Regions from separate parts of the Burkholderia vietnamiensis LMG 10929 genome, predicted to be linked through region 1. Evidence: riboswitches for the same ligand, from Rfam matches in the RefSeq annotation. Region 1 holds a riboswitch; each other region holds the start of a gene.
The links. A riboswitch is a leader RNA that binds a small molecule or an ion and turns the genes downstream of it on or off. The one in region 1 is predicted to bind cobalamin.
Positions count from the first base shown of each region.

Region 1 (4,543 bases):
CCACGCCGGGCTGCGCCTTCACGCCTTGCTCCTTGTACGGATGCTTGACGAGCCGCATTTCGGTGACGAGGTCGGCCGCATCGATCAGCGCGTCGGGCGCGTGCCGCCCGGTCACGACGACGTGCACGGCTTCCGGCCGGCCGGTGAGCGTCGCGAGCACTTCGTCGAGCGGCAGGTACTCGTACTTGAGCACGGTGTTCAGCTCGTCGAGGATCACCATCCGGTACTCGCCGCTTTCGATCATCCGGCGCGCCGCGTCCCAGCCCTTGCGCGCGGTCGCGATGTCGGCGTCGCGGTTCTGCGTGTTCCACGTATAGCCGTCGCCCATCGTCACGAAGTCGCACTGCGCGACCGCGCCGAGGAAATCGCGCTCGGACGTATGCAGCGCGCCCTTGATGAACTGCACGACGCCGAGCCGCATGCCATGGCCGAGCACGCGCACGGCCATGCCGAACGCGGCCGTGCTCTTGCCCTTGCCGTTGCCGGTGTTGACGATCAGCAGACCCTTTTCGCGGGTGGCCGCGGCCTGCTTCTTCTCGTGGCCGGCGCGGCGGCGCTCGGTCATCCGCTGATGGGATTCGGCATCGGTCTTCATCGGGAGTCGTCCTGTGGAAAGCGAAACAAACGGTTCAGAGCGGGCCGGCGAGCGCGACCGTCACGCCGTCCCGGATCAATTTGGGGCCGAGCAGCCGGCCGTCGGGCGCGGCGAGGCGCGCGCACGGCTCGGCGACGCCCGCCACGCCGAAGCGCGCGAGCGCGGCGGGCGACGGGGCGCTCAACGGCGGCGCCGTGCAACTCTTGAGCGCGGCCGCGTCGAACCCGACGAGCGGCCAGCCGCGTCGCGCGCACAGCGTGCGCAGCGGCCGCGCGCGCGCCTTGTCGGCGAGCGTCGCGACGACGGCCGGCTCCGCGCCCGGATGGCGCGCGAGCGCCGCGCGGATCGCCGCGTCGAGCTGCGCGGCCGTCACGTGCGCGCGAAAGCCGACGCCGAGCGCGACGCGCATCATGCGCCGCTGCCGAGTGCGGCGCGCACCGCCGGATCGGCGGCGAGCGCGGCCACGCGCCCGATCACGACGATCGCCGGCGAGCCGATGCCGGCCGCGTTCACGCGTTCGACGACCGTCTCGAGCGTCGCGAGCACGTGCCGCTGCGCGTCGCGCGTCGCGTTCTCGATGGCCGCGCACGGCGTGTCGCCGGGCAGCCCGCCCGCGCCAAGCGCGGCGACGATCGCGGCGAGCCGGCGAATCCCCATGTAGATGACGAGCGTCATCCGCGTCGCGGCCAGCGCGCGCCAGTCGGGTTCGTCGGCGCCCGCGCCGTGACCGGTGACGAAGATCACGCCCTGCGCGTCGCCGCGATGCGTGACCGGAATCCCGAGCGCGGCCGGCGCCGCGATGCCGGCCGTGATGCCGTTCACGACCTCGACCGGGAAGCCGGCCGCGCCGAGCGCGAGCAGCTCCTCGCCGCCGCGGCCAAACACGAACGGATCGCCGCCCTTGAGGCGCGCGACGCTGCGGCCCGCGCGCAGATGCGCGAGCATCGCCGCGACGATCTCGTGCTGCGGCGTCGACGCATGGCCGCCGCGCTTGCCGACGTGCTCGATGCGGGCATCCGCGCGCGCATGGCGCAGGACGTCCGGGTTCACGAGATCGTCGACGAGCAGCACGTCGGCCGCGGCGATCGCACGCACGGCCTTCAGCGTCAGCAGATCGGCGTCACCGGGGCCCGCGCCGACGAGCCACGCGCGGCTCATCGGGCGCGCCACGGCACGCACCGCGGCATGGCAGGGGAAACGAAACGGCGAGCGGCACGGGGGCCGGCAGACAGGCAGTGCATGGGCGGATCGGGCGAAGCGCGTGGGCGCGGGCAGACGGCGCTCCGGTCCGTCCCTCGCGGACCGGGCGTTCGGCGAGCAGCGCGCTCGCCCCTTGCGTCGGCCGGTATCCGGGCTGGCCGCTTGCCGGGCCGCAGCCTTCCCGCCCGCTGGGGCAGTGGCATCGAGGGCGGCCTGGGCGCGCGCGGAGCAACCGCGGCGCGCGGGCGGCGTACCGTTGCGGGGACAGCACAGGCCAGGCGAAGCTCCGCCTCCTGTTTCCCGTTTAACTGCATGCGCGCAATGCGCACGCGAGCACCGAACGCGGCGCATACGATAGCACAGCGCCCGGCCCGCGCGAACCGGCCATGCCTGCCCCCGCGGCCGCGCGCGGCGGGCCGCCGTGTGCGGTCGCGGCGCCCGGCGGCGGCCCCGCGATGGCCGGTTTTGCCTTGACGCTGCCGGCACCGCCCCCTACACTCGCACGCGTTTTGGTGCTCGCGCGCGCTGCTCCGGCGCGCGCAGTTAAACGGGAAACAGGGAGCCTGCCTGCACCGCAGACGAGCCAACCTGTGCTGCCCCCGCAACGGTAAGCGAACGCACGCGCCCAGCGCGTTGCAGCGCCGCTTCGCCGCATGCCCAGCGCATGCGGACGACCGCCACTGGATGCCGCGCATCCGGGAAGGCGAAGCGGCGTGTTCGTCAGCCCGGATACCGGCCAGAACGTGGGGTTCAGCGCCGCGGGGAGGCGGCGCATCGTCCACGGCCGCAGCACGCCCGACGCCCGAGCGTTTTCCACTTCCGTCATCGATCGGAGCGTCGCACGCGTGCGCGCGGCCGGGCGCGGCGAGCGGCGGGCCGCGCGGGCAGGGCAGGCGGCAGCCGTGTTGGCATTCATCATGTCGACCGTTCGCAAGGGAGCATCATGCTCGACTCGTTCTTCCGCCTGTTCAACGACAGCCCGTCCGGGTTGCGCGGCAAAATCGCCGCGATCTATTCGCTTCTCGTCGCGTTCAACGTCGGCGCGTGGATCTGGGCGTTCGTCGCGTTTCGCGACCAGCCCGTGCTGCTCGGCACCGCGCTGCTCGCGTACGTGTTCGGGCTGCGCCACGCAGTCGACGCCGACCATATCGCCGCGATCGACAACGTCACGCGCAAGCTGATGCAGGAAGGCCGCAGCCCGCTCGGCGCGGGCCTGTTCTTCTCGCTCGGCCATTCGACGGTGGTGATCGTGATGTCGGTGGCCGTCGCGCTCACGGCCGCGTCGCTCGCGCGCTTCGAGAGCATGAAGACCTGGGGCGGCGTGATCAGCACCAGCGTGTCGGCCTTCTTCCTGCTGGTGCTCGCGGCCGCGAACCTGCTGATCCTGATTTCGGTGTACCGGACCTTTCGCGCGGCGCGCCGCGGCGACGCGATCGTCGATGCCGATCTCGACCTGCTGATGAACCAGCGCGGCGTGCTGGCCCGGCTGTTCCGGCCGTTGTTCCGGCTCGTGTCGCGCAGCTGGCATCTGTATCCGGTCGGCTTCCTGTTCGGCTTCGGCTTCGATACGGCGACCGAGATCGCGCTGTTCGGCATTTCGGCCACGCAGGTGCAGGGCGGCCTGTCGTTCTGGTCGGTGATGGCGCTGCCGGTGCTGTTCACCGCCGGCATGACGCTCGTCGACACCACCGACGGCATCCTGATGATGGGCGCGTACCGCTGGGCCTACGTGCGGCCGATCCGCAAGATCTACTACAACATGACGATCACGTTCGTGTCGGTGCTGGTCGCCGCGCTGATCGGCGGCATCGAGGTGCTCGCGCTGCTCGCCGACAAGCTCGCGCTGCAAGGCCCGGTGTGGGACTTCGCGACGCTCGTCGCCTCGCACTTCGGGATGCTCGGCTACGTCGTGATCGGCCTGTTCGTCGCGTGCTGGGTCGTGTCGGCCGCGATCTACCGCCTCAAACGCTACGACGAAATCGACGTGACGCTGTCCGCCTGACTCTCTTTCCGATACAGGACTCACCATGACCCTACGCAAGCTGCCCGTCACGATCGTCACGGGCTTTCTCGGCAGCGGCAAGACCACGCTGATGCGCCACATCCTGCAGCACGCCGCGGGCCGCCGCATCGCGGTGATCGTCAACGAGTTCGGCGAGCTCGGCATCGACGGCGAAATCCTCAAGGGCTGCGGCATCGGCTGCGACGACCCAGCCGGCACGCCCGGCGAAGCGGCCGGCCAGCTGTACGAGCTCGCGAACGGCTGCCTGTGCTGCACCGTGCAGGAGGAGTTCTATCCGGTGATGGAGGCGCTCGTCGAGCGCCGCGCCGACATCGACCACGTGCTGATCGAGACGTCCGGGCTCGCGCTGCCGAAGCCGCTCGTGCAGGCGTTCAACTGGCCGACCATCCGCAACAGCTTCACGGTCGACGCGGTGGTGACCGTCGTCGACGGGCCGGCAGCCGCCGCCGGCCAGTTCGCCGAGAATCCGCAGGCCGTCGACGCGCAGCGCCGCGCCGATCCGAACCTCGACCACGAATCGCCGCTGCACGAGCTGTTCGCCGACCAGCTGTCGTCGGCCGATCTGGTGATCGTGAACAAGGCCGACCTCGTCGCCGACGCGCTGTTCGCCGACATCGAGGCCGCGATCCGCGACGAGATCCCGCCGCAGGTGAAGATCGTGCGCGCGACGCGCGGCGAGCTCGATCTGTCGCTGCTGATCGGGCTCGAAGCGGCGTCGGAGGACA
Region 1 is NZ_CP009631.1:2,432,844-2,437,386, reverse strand. It holds gene cobO (cob(I)yrinic acid a,c-diamide adenosyltransferase) at 1-595, opposite strand, end outside; gene AK36_RS21075 (cobalamin biosynthesis protein) at 630-1,007, opposite strand; gene cobA (uroporphyrinogen-III C-methyltransferase) at 1,004-1,753, opposite strand; cobalamin riboswitch at 1,919-2,152, opposite strand; cobalamin riboswitch at 2,289-2,550, shown strand; gene AK36_RS21060 (HoxN/HupN/NixA family nickel/cobalt transporter) at 2,739-3,797, shown strand; gene cobW (cobalamin biosynthesis protein CobW) at 3,823-4,543, shown strand, end outside.

Region 2 (4,543 bases), on a different replicon from region 1:
ACGGGCACGCCCGCCCCGATGATCGCCCTATCGACGAGAGCCACCGATGACCAACCCGACCCTTCCCACCTACGACGACGTCGCGGCCGCCGCCGCGCGCCTGCAGGGCCACGCGCACCGCACGCCCGTGATGACGTCGAGCACGCTCGACGACGCGCTCGGCGCGCAGGTGTTCTTCAAGTGCGAGAACCTGCAGCGCATGGGTGCGTTCAAGTTCCGCGGCGCATTCAACGCGCTGTCGCGCTTCGACGCCACGCAGCGCCGCAACGGCGTGGTCACCTTCTCGTCGGGTAACCACGCGCAGGCGATCGCGCTGTCGGCGCGCATGCTCGGCATCCCGGCGACGATCGTGATGCCGCAGGACGCGCCGGCCGCGAAGATGGCCGCCACGCGCGGCTACGGCGGCAACGTCGTGACCTACGACCGCTATACGGAAGACCGCGAGCAGATCGGCCGCGAGCTGGCGGAGAAGCACGGGCTCACGCTGATCCCGCCGTACGACCATGCGGACGTGATCGCCGGCCAGGGCACGGCGGCGAAGGAGCTGTTCGACGAAGTCGGGCCGCTGGACGCAGTGTTCGCGCCGCTCGGCGGCGGCGGCCTGCTGTCCGGCACCGCGCTCGCGACGCGCGCGCTGTCGCCCCAAGCGAAGCTGTACGGCGTCGAGCCCGAAGCCGGCAACGACGGCCAGCAATCGTTCCGCAGCGGCGCGATCGTGCACATCGACACGCCGCGCACGATCGCCGACGGCGCGCAGACGCAGCATCTGGGCAACCTGACGTTCCAGATCCTGCGGCGCGACGTCGACGACATCCTGACAGCGACCGACGCCGAACTGGTCGACAGCATGCGGTTCTTCGCAACCCGGATGAAGCTCATCGTCGAGCCGACCGGCTGCCTGTCGCTCGCGGCCGCACGCAAGATGAAGGACGAACTCGCGGGCAAGCGCGTCGGCATCGTGATCAGCGGCGGCAACGTCGACCTCGCGAACTTCGCCGCACTGGTTTCCAGTCCCGCCGCATGAAATCGCCGGGGGCGCGCGCTCCCGGCGCAACACCCCACCGCCTCGTTCGAACGACGAGGACGCGCGCGTTCCAGCCTCATATCGCCCCGCCACGGCCAGCCGCTTTCATCAGATCTGAAATGCGCTCCGTCGCGCCCGCGACACGCCATCCGCGAGCATTCGACGCGCGGTGACGTTTTTTCGCACCCCTGCGCGATTCGACGATTGACGTGCCGGCGTGCTCGCCCTTACGCTTGCGCACCGATGGTTCCCGGAGACGGGATCAAAAGGGAACGCAGCAGAGGCCGAGCCTCCAATCTGCGGCTGCCCCCGCAACTGTAAGCGGTGAATCCGCGCCACCACGCGCCACTGGGAAACCGGGAAGGCCGGCGCGGATGACGACCCGCAAGCCAGGAGACCTGCCATCGACCCGAGGTCCAGCAGCCGCACCGGGCGGGGTGTCCCGATGCGCCGGCACCGCCGTTGGCGGTCGCCCCGTTGCATGGACGGCCCCGACCTCTGAACGCTTCGCATGTTCATTCTTACCGCCCTCGCTTCCGCGCCGGAAGCATCGCGCCGCTGCACCGCCTGCGTGCGCGGCGCTGGCTCGCGCGCACGCCGCATCTGCAACACGACCACGCTCGCCGCATCATGAATCTTCGCCACCTTCTCGCCACGTCCGCCGCATCGGCGCTGCTCTGCCCGCTCGCGCATGCGGCCGGCGACACGGCGCCTGCCGAAGCGTCGCCGCCCGCGGCCGGCACGGAGCTGCCGACCATCGCCGTGACCGACACGCGGCGCCTGCCCGAGTCGTTCGACCAGCGCTATGCGACGACGCAGGTGCTCACGCGCGCCGACCTCGAGCGGCTGTCGCCCGGCGAGCCGAGCATCACGCAGGCGCTCGCGACGCTGCCCGGTGTGACGGTGTCGTCCAACGGCGGCCCCGGCTCGTCCGCGTCGGTCAGCATCCGCGGCTCGTCAGCGAGCCAGGTGGCGGTGTTCATCGACGGCATCCCGATCGGCTCGCCGACCACCGGCATCGCGCCATGGGCGGACCTGCCGACCGAAGCGTTCGAGCGCGTCGAGGTGATCTCCGGGCCGGCCGCCGCGTCGTTCGGCGCGAACGCGATGGGCGGCGTCGTGCAATTGTTTACGCGCCGCGCCGCGGGTCAGCCGAACCAGACGAGCGTGTCGTTCGGCGGCGGCTCGAACAAGACCTTCGATACGCAGCTGCGCACGTCCGGCACCGTGCCGTCCACCGGCCCGCTCGCCGCGCTCGGCGGGCTCACCTACTCGCTCGGCCTGCACGACTACAACACCGCCGGCATCGACGCCACGCAGCCCGTGCTGCCGTACCACGAGGCCGGACGCAATCCGTATCACGCGCAGGATCTCGATGCGCGTCTCGGCTATGCACGCGGCAACTGGTCGGTCTCGACGTTCGCGCTGTATCACCGCTCCGACCTGTCCTACGACAACGCAGGCTTCGCGAATCGCCAACTCGACCATCAGCTGACGACCGGCGTCGCGTTCCATCTCGACATCACGCGCGACACGCAGTTCGCGCAGTCGTTCGGTTATGCGAGCGACCGGCAGTTCCTGTATGCGAACGATCCGACCATCCCGACCGACCAGATCGATTCGCAGCGCATCAGCGTGTCGACGTCGCTCACGCATCAGGAGCACGGCTTCCGGCTGTTCGGGCTGCCGCTGTCGGGCGAGACGAAGCTGGCCTACGACTTCACGCGCGAGCAGGCGTTCCTGCCTGCCGACCTGCCGGACGGCATACCGACGCGCAACGACTCGGCGTTTTCGCTGCATCAGTCGGCGACGCTCGGCAGCGTGACGATGTTCGTCGCGGGCCGGCACGAGATCATCATGGGCAAGGCGGTGAACACGGGTAACGTCGCGCTGTCGTGGGCGATCACGCCGGTGTATGCGGCGCGCGTCTCGTACGGCAATGCGTTCCGCCTGCCGTCGTTCAACGACCTGTACTACCCCGGTTACGGCAATCCGAACCTGAACCCCGAACGCAGCGATTCGGTCGAGGCGGCGCTCGATGCGAATACGGCATACGGCACGTTCAGCGCTGCGATTTACGACACGCGCGTCAACAACCTGATCGCGTACAACCCGGCGACGTTCTCGCCGATGAACATCGGCCGCGCGCATATCCGCGGCATCGACCTGTCGTACAAGGGGACGATCGGCCGGTCGACGCCGGTCAGCATCGCGGTGGGCATCCTGAATCCGCAGGACGTGACCAACGAAAGCTGGCTGAGCCGCCGGCCGCGCCAGACCTTCAGCGCGAGCGTCGACCACACGTGGGACGAATTGCGCCTGCATGCGTTGAGTACCGGCGCCACGCTTAGCTACGGCGGCACGACGTTCGACGACCCGGCCAACACGACCTATCTGCCGTCGTACCTGAGCGTGAACCTGCGCGCGTCGTACAAGGTCAACGCGCATCTGACGGTGTCGGCCACGTTGTCGAACCTGTTCGACCGCCAGTACATGACCGCCTACGGCTACAACACGTTGGGCCGCACTGCGTTCGGCAAGATCAGCTATACGTTCTGATCGCGCCGGGTACGGTGCTGGCCCGCGCGGGCGGTGCTGCATCGCGTCCTCGTGCGCAGGCGGTGGCTCGGTCGCGCGGCGATGCGCGTCACGCCCCGGCGACGCCCCGCACGCCGGCGATCAGCTGGATCGCGCCGAATCCCGCGATCACGAGCGCGGACACGCGCGCGAGTGCGTACATGAGCGCCGGCGGCATCCTGGTGCGCAGCGCGGCGCTCGTGCCGCTCAGGCACAGCCACCACGCCGCCGAACCGACGAACACGCCGCCCACCATCATCGCGACCGTCGCGCGCATTCCGCTGTCGTGCGCGCCGGCCAGCGGGCCGAGCGCCGCGAAGATTCCGACGAACGACAGGATCGTCATCGGGTTGGACAGCGTCAGGCCGAAGGTCGTGACGAAATAGCGCAGCACGGTCGTGCGCGGCAGTTCGGCGCGCGCGGCCGGCGCAGGCGCTCCCTGCCGCGCGATGGTCCAGGCCAGCCACATGAGAAACGCGCCGCCGCCGATCTTCAGCACGACGGTCAGCATCGGAAACACGGTGACGACGCCGGCCACACCGAGCGCGCCGAGCAGTCCGTAGAGCGCGTCGGCGCATGCGGCGCCCAGGCCCGTCGCGAACCCCGCTTGAAAGCCCCGGCTCAGGCTGCGCTGGATGCACAGCATGCCGATCGGGCCGACCGGCAGCGCGATCGACAACCCGATCACGACGGACTTGATGAACAGCATGACCGGCTCCTGGCGATGTGTGGTGACTGGAGAAACCATCGTAGGGAAAATCCGATCGCCGCTGAAGCCGGTTTTTAAGGAAAAATGGCGCTTTCACCTTAAAAACTCCGACGCGATGGACGAACTCGACTGGAAGCTGATCGCGCTGCTGCAGGCCAACGGCCGCATCAGCTATACGGAACTCGCGCGGCAGGTTCACCTGTCCGTGCCGGCGGTGACGGAGCGCGTGAAGC
Region 2 is NZ_CP009630.1:969,816-974,358, reverse strand. It holds gene AK36_RS04470 (helix-turn-helix transcriptional regulator) at 1-1, shown strand, start outside; gene AK36_RS04465 (threo-3-hydroxy-L-aspartate ammonia-lyase) at 47-1,024, shown strand; cobalamin riboswitch at 1,252-1,444, shown strand; gene AK36_RS04460 (TonB-dependent receptor domain-containing protein) at 1,655-3,583, shown strand; gene AK36_RS04455 (LysE family translocator) at 3,672-4,310, opposite strand; gene AK36_RS04450 (Lrp/AsnC family transcriptional regulator) at 4,426-4,543, shown strand, end outside.
Region 2: it holds a riboswitch for cobalamin, as region 1 does, so the genes downstream of both, AK36_RS04460 (TonB-dependent receptor domain-containing protein) here and cobA (uroporphyrinogen-III C-methyltransferase) in region 1, are expected to answer to the same signal.

Region 3 (4,543 bases), 870 kb from region 1:
TTGTGCGTGCGCGGCCGGCGACGCGAGCGTCAGCGCGACGGGCACGGCGGCGGCGAGCGCGAGCGACAGCGCGAGAGCGGATTTCTTGGTCATTGTTGGACTCCTTGTGCGAGAGCGCGCATGCGGATCGCGCGTGCGCGACGCGGGCGTACCGCGCGACGAAAAAACGGCCGTCGGCCCGTTCGGGCGACGGCCGTTGCTTAGGCTGCGCAAGCGCGCCGCGAGTTCCTCGACGGCCGCGCGTTCTGACCGGATTTGACCTTCGATGCGCGACTACTTCATCAGCCTTTCGGTGATGAAGCGCCATTCGGCGCGCGTGACCGGCGTGATCGACAGCCGGTTGCCGCGCGCGAGCACGCGCATGTCGGCGAGCTCGTCGTGTTCGCGCAGCGCGGCGAGCGGCACGAGCGCCGACTTCTTCACGAAGCGCACGTCGACGAGCAGCCAGCGCGGCGTTTCGTGCGTCGACTTCGGGTCGTAATACGGGCTCTTCGGATCGAACTGGGTCGGGTCGGGGTAGGGCGCCGATGCAACTTCGGCGAGGCCCGCGATGCCCGGTTCGGGGCAACTCGAGTGATAGAACAGCACGCCGTCGCCGATCTTCATCGTGTCGCGCATGAAGTTGCGCGCCTGATAGTTGCGCACGCCGGTCCATGGCAGCGAGCGCTGCGGTGCGTGTGCGAGATCGTCGATGCTTGCTTCGTCCGGTTCGGACTTCATCAGCCAGTATTGCATGGATCGTGATCGACGCAGAAAGGGCTGTTGCAAAAGGAAACGGCATCGGGACAAGCCCGATGCCGTTGAATAGGCCCCCGCCTTGGCCGCTAGGCCGGCATCCTGAACCTGGGGTTCAGAATTGGTCGCAGTTAGCAGCACATCGGGTACATCAGACAGAGTGACGCGCGCGCCCGTGCTACAAATTTCCGCAACCGTGCACATGGCATTGGTTCAAGGAATATATGACCTTGGCGAACCAGGCAGGGAAGCTGACTAAACTGTGTTTCGTTGCGCCAATTTGAACACCGTTGATCGCCGAGATCAAGGGGAATCGACACAACAATCAAACGTTACTGCGCTTGTTACTGCGTCTCGTGCTGTGCGAGCACAGCGCCGAGCTGTTCGTTCATCTGGTGCATTGTACGACGGATTTCCTCGGCCGGAAATGCTTCACCGTGCCGCACGCTCGTTTGCAGCCGCAGCAATTCGGACGCGAGCGACAGCGCGGCCATCACCGCGATGCGATCGGTGCCGCGCACCGAGCTGTTCGCGCGGATCTTCGACATTTCGGCATCGACGCGCGCGACGGCCTCGAGCAGCGCCGCTTCGGTCTCGGCCGAACAAGCGAGCCGATACGGCTGACCGAGAATCGAGACTTCGATCTGCTTGGTGCTCATGCATGTTCTCCGTGGCTGGCCGCGTCGTCGCTATCGGGGCGCGCCTGCCCGTCCAGCAGGTCGAGCTGGTTGTCGGCTTGCTCCACGCTCTTCGTGCGCGGCAGCTTCTCGAGGATCGCGTTCAGTTTGACCTGGGCGTCGTCGATCTTTGCCGACAGCGTGTCGCGCTCGGCCGCAAGCGCATTGCGTTCTTCGCGCAGCTGCGCGAGTTCCGCACGGACCGTGTCCGCGTCCGCGCGCAATTGCGTGACCTGCTCCTCGAGCGCGAGCCGTTCCGAGTGATAGCGCTTGTTCAGCGAAATCAGACGGCCAATATTTTGAGATAAGGTTTCGAGTTCGTTGAGCATCTGCTGCGTCCTCTAAAGACCCAGCATTTTAGCGCGGAATACCCCGCTTTCCGACATCTGTAACGTTTCCAGTCGTAACACCCCGGCTTCTTGCCGCGAATATGCGCATCCGACGCATGCGCCGCGTGCGTGCCGACGCTTTCTTGACGCTCGCGCGGCCCGCTCCTAAACTGGCGCGGCCTCGGTGCTCGCGCGTGCGTCGCGCGGTTAAACGGGAAGCAGGGCGTGCGCTTCGCCAGGAGCTCGCCAACCTGCGCTGCCCCCGCAACGGTAAGCGGCCGCGTCGTACGACGCAGGCCGGCTCGGGCGCGTTTCGCATGCAGCTTGCGCATGCGGGCGCGGGCCACTGCGCGCGATGCGCGCGGGAAGGCGAGCCGGCACGCCGTCAGCCCGGATACCGGCCGAGACGAGGAGCCCGTCGGGCTTCATGACGCGCGCGCTGCGGGGAAGCAGGGTGCGCAGCGCTTCACGGGAACTGTCTTCGATGCCGACCCCAATCATTCGCACGACGCTGCGCATGCCGCCGCGTGCCGTGTGCCGCCGTCACGTTGCGTGCGGCCAGTGCGGCTGCGCCGGGCTCGGCGAGTTCGGCGAGTGCGGCGGTCTCGCACGCGAGCGCGATGCCGCACGACCGGCAAGCGCGCGAGGCGCGAGCGTGCGCGCGACGCCGTGCGCGCGGACCGGCCGTTCGATGGATCTCGACCGTCACGGGCCGGCGTCGCCGAAGTGCGGCGCAGCAACTCGCCGTACGGGGGCCGGCAACCTGCACATCGGTTCGACACGTCGCAGCGCGACGTCCGTTCGGCGTTCGCCTCGGCGCAACGCAATCTCCGTCATGCGTTCGTCTCACCGCAGCGCCACGCGCGTGCGCCGCTGCTCGACCTTCGTCGGATGCGGCGCATGAATGCCGCGCGTGCCGTCGCGATCTGGACCACGCTCGCCGGCGTGGTGGCGCTGCTGTTCGTCGCGTCGCTGTCGATCGGCAGTGTGCCGATGTCGCCGTGGCAGGCGCTCGCATCGCTCGTGTCGCACGGCGACGACGCGCTGTTCGCCGACATCGTGCGCACGTTGCGCTTGCCGCGCGCGCTCGCGGGTTTCGCGTGCGGCGCGCTGCTCGCGCTGGCCGGCGCGCTGCTGCAGGTGCTGCTGCGCAACCCGCTCGCGGAACCGTACGTGCTCGGCGTGTCCGGCGGCGCGGCCGGCTTCGCGCTCGTCGCGATGATCGCCGGCGCCGCGTGGTGGCTCGTCGATGCGTGCGCGTTCGCGGGCGCGCTCGTGTCGGTCACGCTCGTGCTCGGCCTGGCGCGCCGCGAATTGCGGCGCGGCGACTCGCGCGATGCATCGCCGCGGCTGCTCCTTACCGGCGTCGTGATTGCGGCCGGGTGGGGCGCGCTCGTCACGCTGCTGCTGTCGCTCGCGCCCGACGCGCGGCTGCGCGGCATCATCTTCTGGCTGACCGGCGACCTGAGCGGCGTGAGCGCGCCGTGGTTCGCATGGGGCGCGTTGCTGCTCGCCGCCGCTGCGGCACTGCCGGCCGCGCCGCAGCTGAACGTGATGTTGCGCGGCGACGCGACCGCGCTGGCGCTCGGCGTGCCGGTCGCGCGCGTGCGCGTGCGCATTTACCTGGTCGCGTCACTGGCCGCCGCGGCCGCGGTGACGACGGCCGGCACGATCGGCTTCGTCGGCCTCGTCGTACCGCATGCGCTGCGGCTCGCGTTCGGCAACGACCAGCGCATGCTGCTGCCGGCCGCGATGCTCGCGGGCGGCGGCGGCGTGATGGCGGCCGACCTGCTCGCGCGCACCGCGATCGCGCCCGCGCAATTGCCGGTCGGCGTGATGACCGCATTGATCGGCGTCCCGGTGTTCCTGTGGATGCTGCTGAGGAGGCCGCCGCGATGACGCACGCTGCCGACGCGGATTGCACGGCGCTCGCGCTCACGCTCGAGGCCGGCGAGCGGACGCTGCTCGACGGCTTCACGCAGGCGTTCCGGCCGGGCGAGATCTGGTGCGTCGCCGGGCCGAACGGCGCCGGCAAGACGACGCTGCTCGCGACGCTCGCGGGTTTGCAGCAGCCGGCCGGCGGGCACGTCGAGTACGACGGCCGGCCGCTCGCGGCATGGCAGCCCGAGCAGCTCGCACGCCGCCGCGCGCTGATGCCACAGCAACTGCACGACGCGTTCAGCGCGACGGTGTTCGATACGGTTTTGCTGAACCGTTTCCCCTATCTGGGCGGCTGGGGCTGGGAGCGCGACGGCGACCGCGCCGCGGCGCGCGACGCGCTCGCGACGTTCGGGCTCGCCGCGCTCGCCTCGCGCGACGTGCTGTCGCTGTCGGGCGGCGAGCGCCAGCGCGTCGCGCTGGCTGCGACGCTGTGTCAGGACGCGCCGCTGCTGCTGCTCGACGAACCGCTCGCGCATCTCGACCTGCATCACCAGATCGACGCGCTGACCGCGCTCACCGCGTGGGTCGACGCAGGCCCGCGCACGGTGCTGTTCTCGTGTCACGACCTGAATCTCGCGCGCCGCTTCGCGACTCACGCGCTGTTGCTCGACGGCCGCGGCCATGCGTGGGCGGGCCGCGTGCACGACGTGCTGACGCCTGCGCGCGCGAGCGATGCGTTCGGCTATCCGCTCGTGCTGATTCGCGAGAACGGCCGCGACGCGCTGCTGCCGGCGTGGCCCGAGCGACGATGATCCACCTTCCTTCTTTCGCACGCGGCACCGGCCGCGCCAACGAGGCACTTTCCCGATGACGAACCCGACCGACTTCCCGCCCGCGCTCGCGCCGCTCGACGCTACGCTG
Region 3 is NZ_CP009631.1:1,565,174-1,569,716, forward strand. It holds gene AK36_RS17140 (SIMPL domain-containing protein) at 1-93, opposite strand, end outside; gene AK36_RS17145 (EVE domain-containing protein) at 274-735, opposite strand; RNA gene ssrS (6S RNA) at 806-987, opposite strand; gene AK36_RS17150 (cell division protein ZapA) at 1,080-1,394, opposite strand; gene AK36_RS17155 (hypothetical protein) at 1,391-1,741, opposite strand; cobalamin riboswitch at 1,907-2,161, shown strand; gene AK36_RS17160 (FecCD family ABC transporter permease) at 2,633-3,640, shown strand; gene AK36_RS17165 (ABC transporter ATP-binding protein) at 3,637-4,434, shown strand; gene cobT (nicotinate-nucleotide--dimethylbenzimidazole phosphoribosyltransferase) at 4,490-4,543, shown strand, end outside.
Region 3: it holds a riboswitch for cobalamin, as region 1 does, so the genes downstream of both, AK36_RS17160 (FecCD family ABC transporter permease) here and cobA (uroporphyrinogen-III C-methyltransferase) in region 1, are expected to answer to the same signal.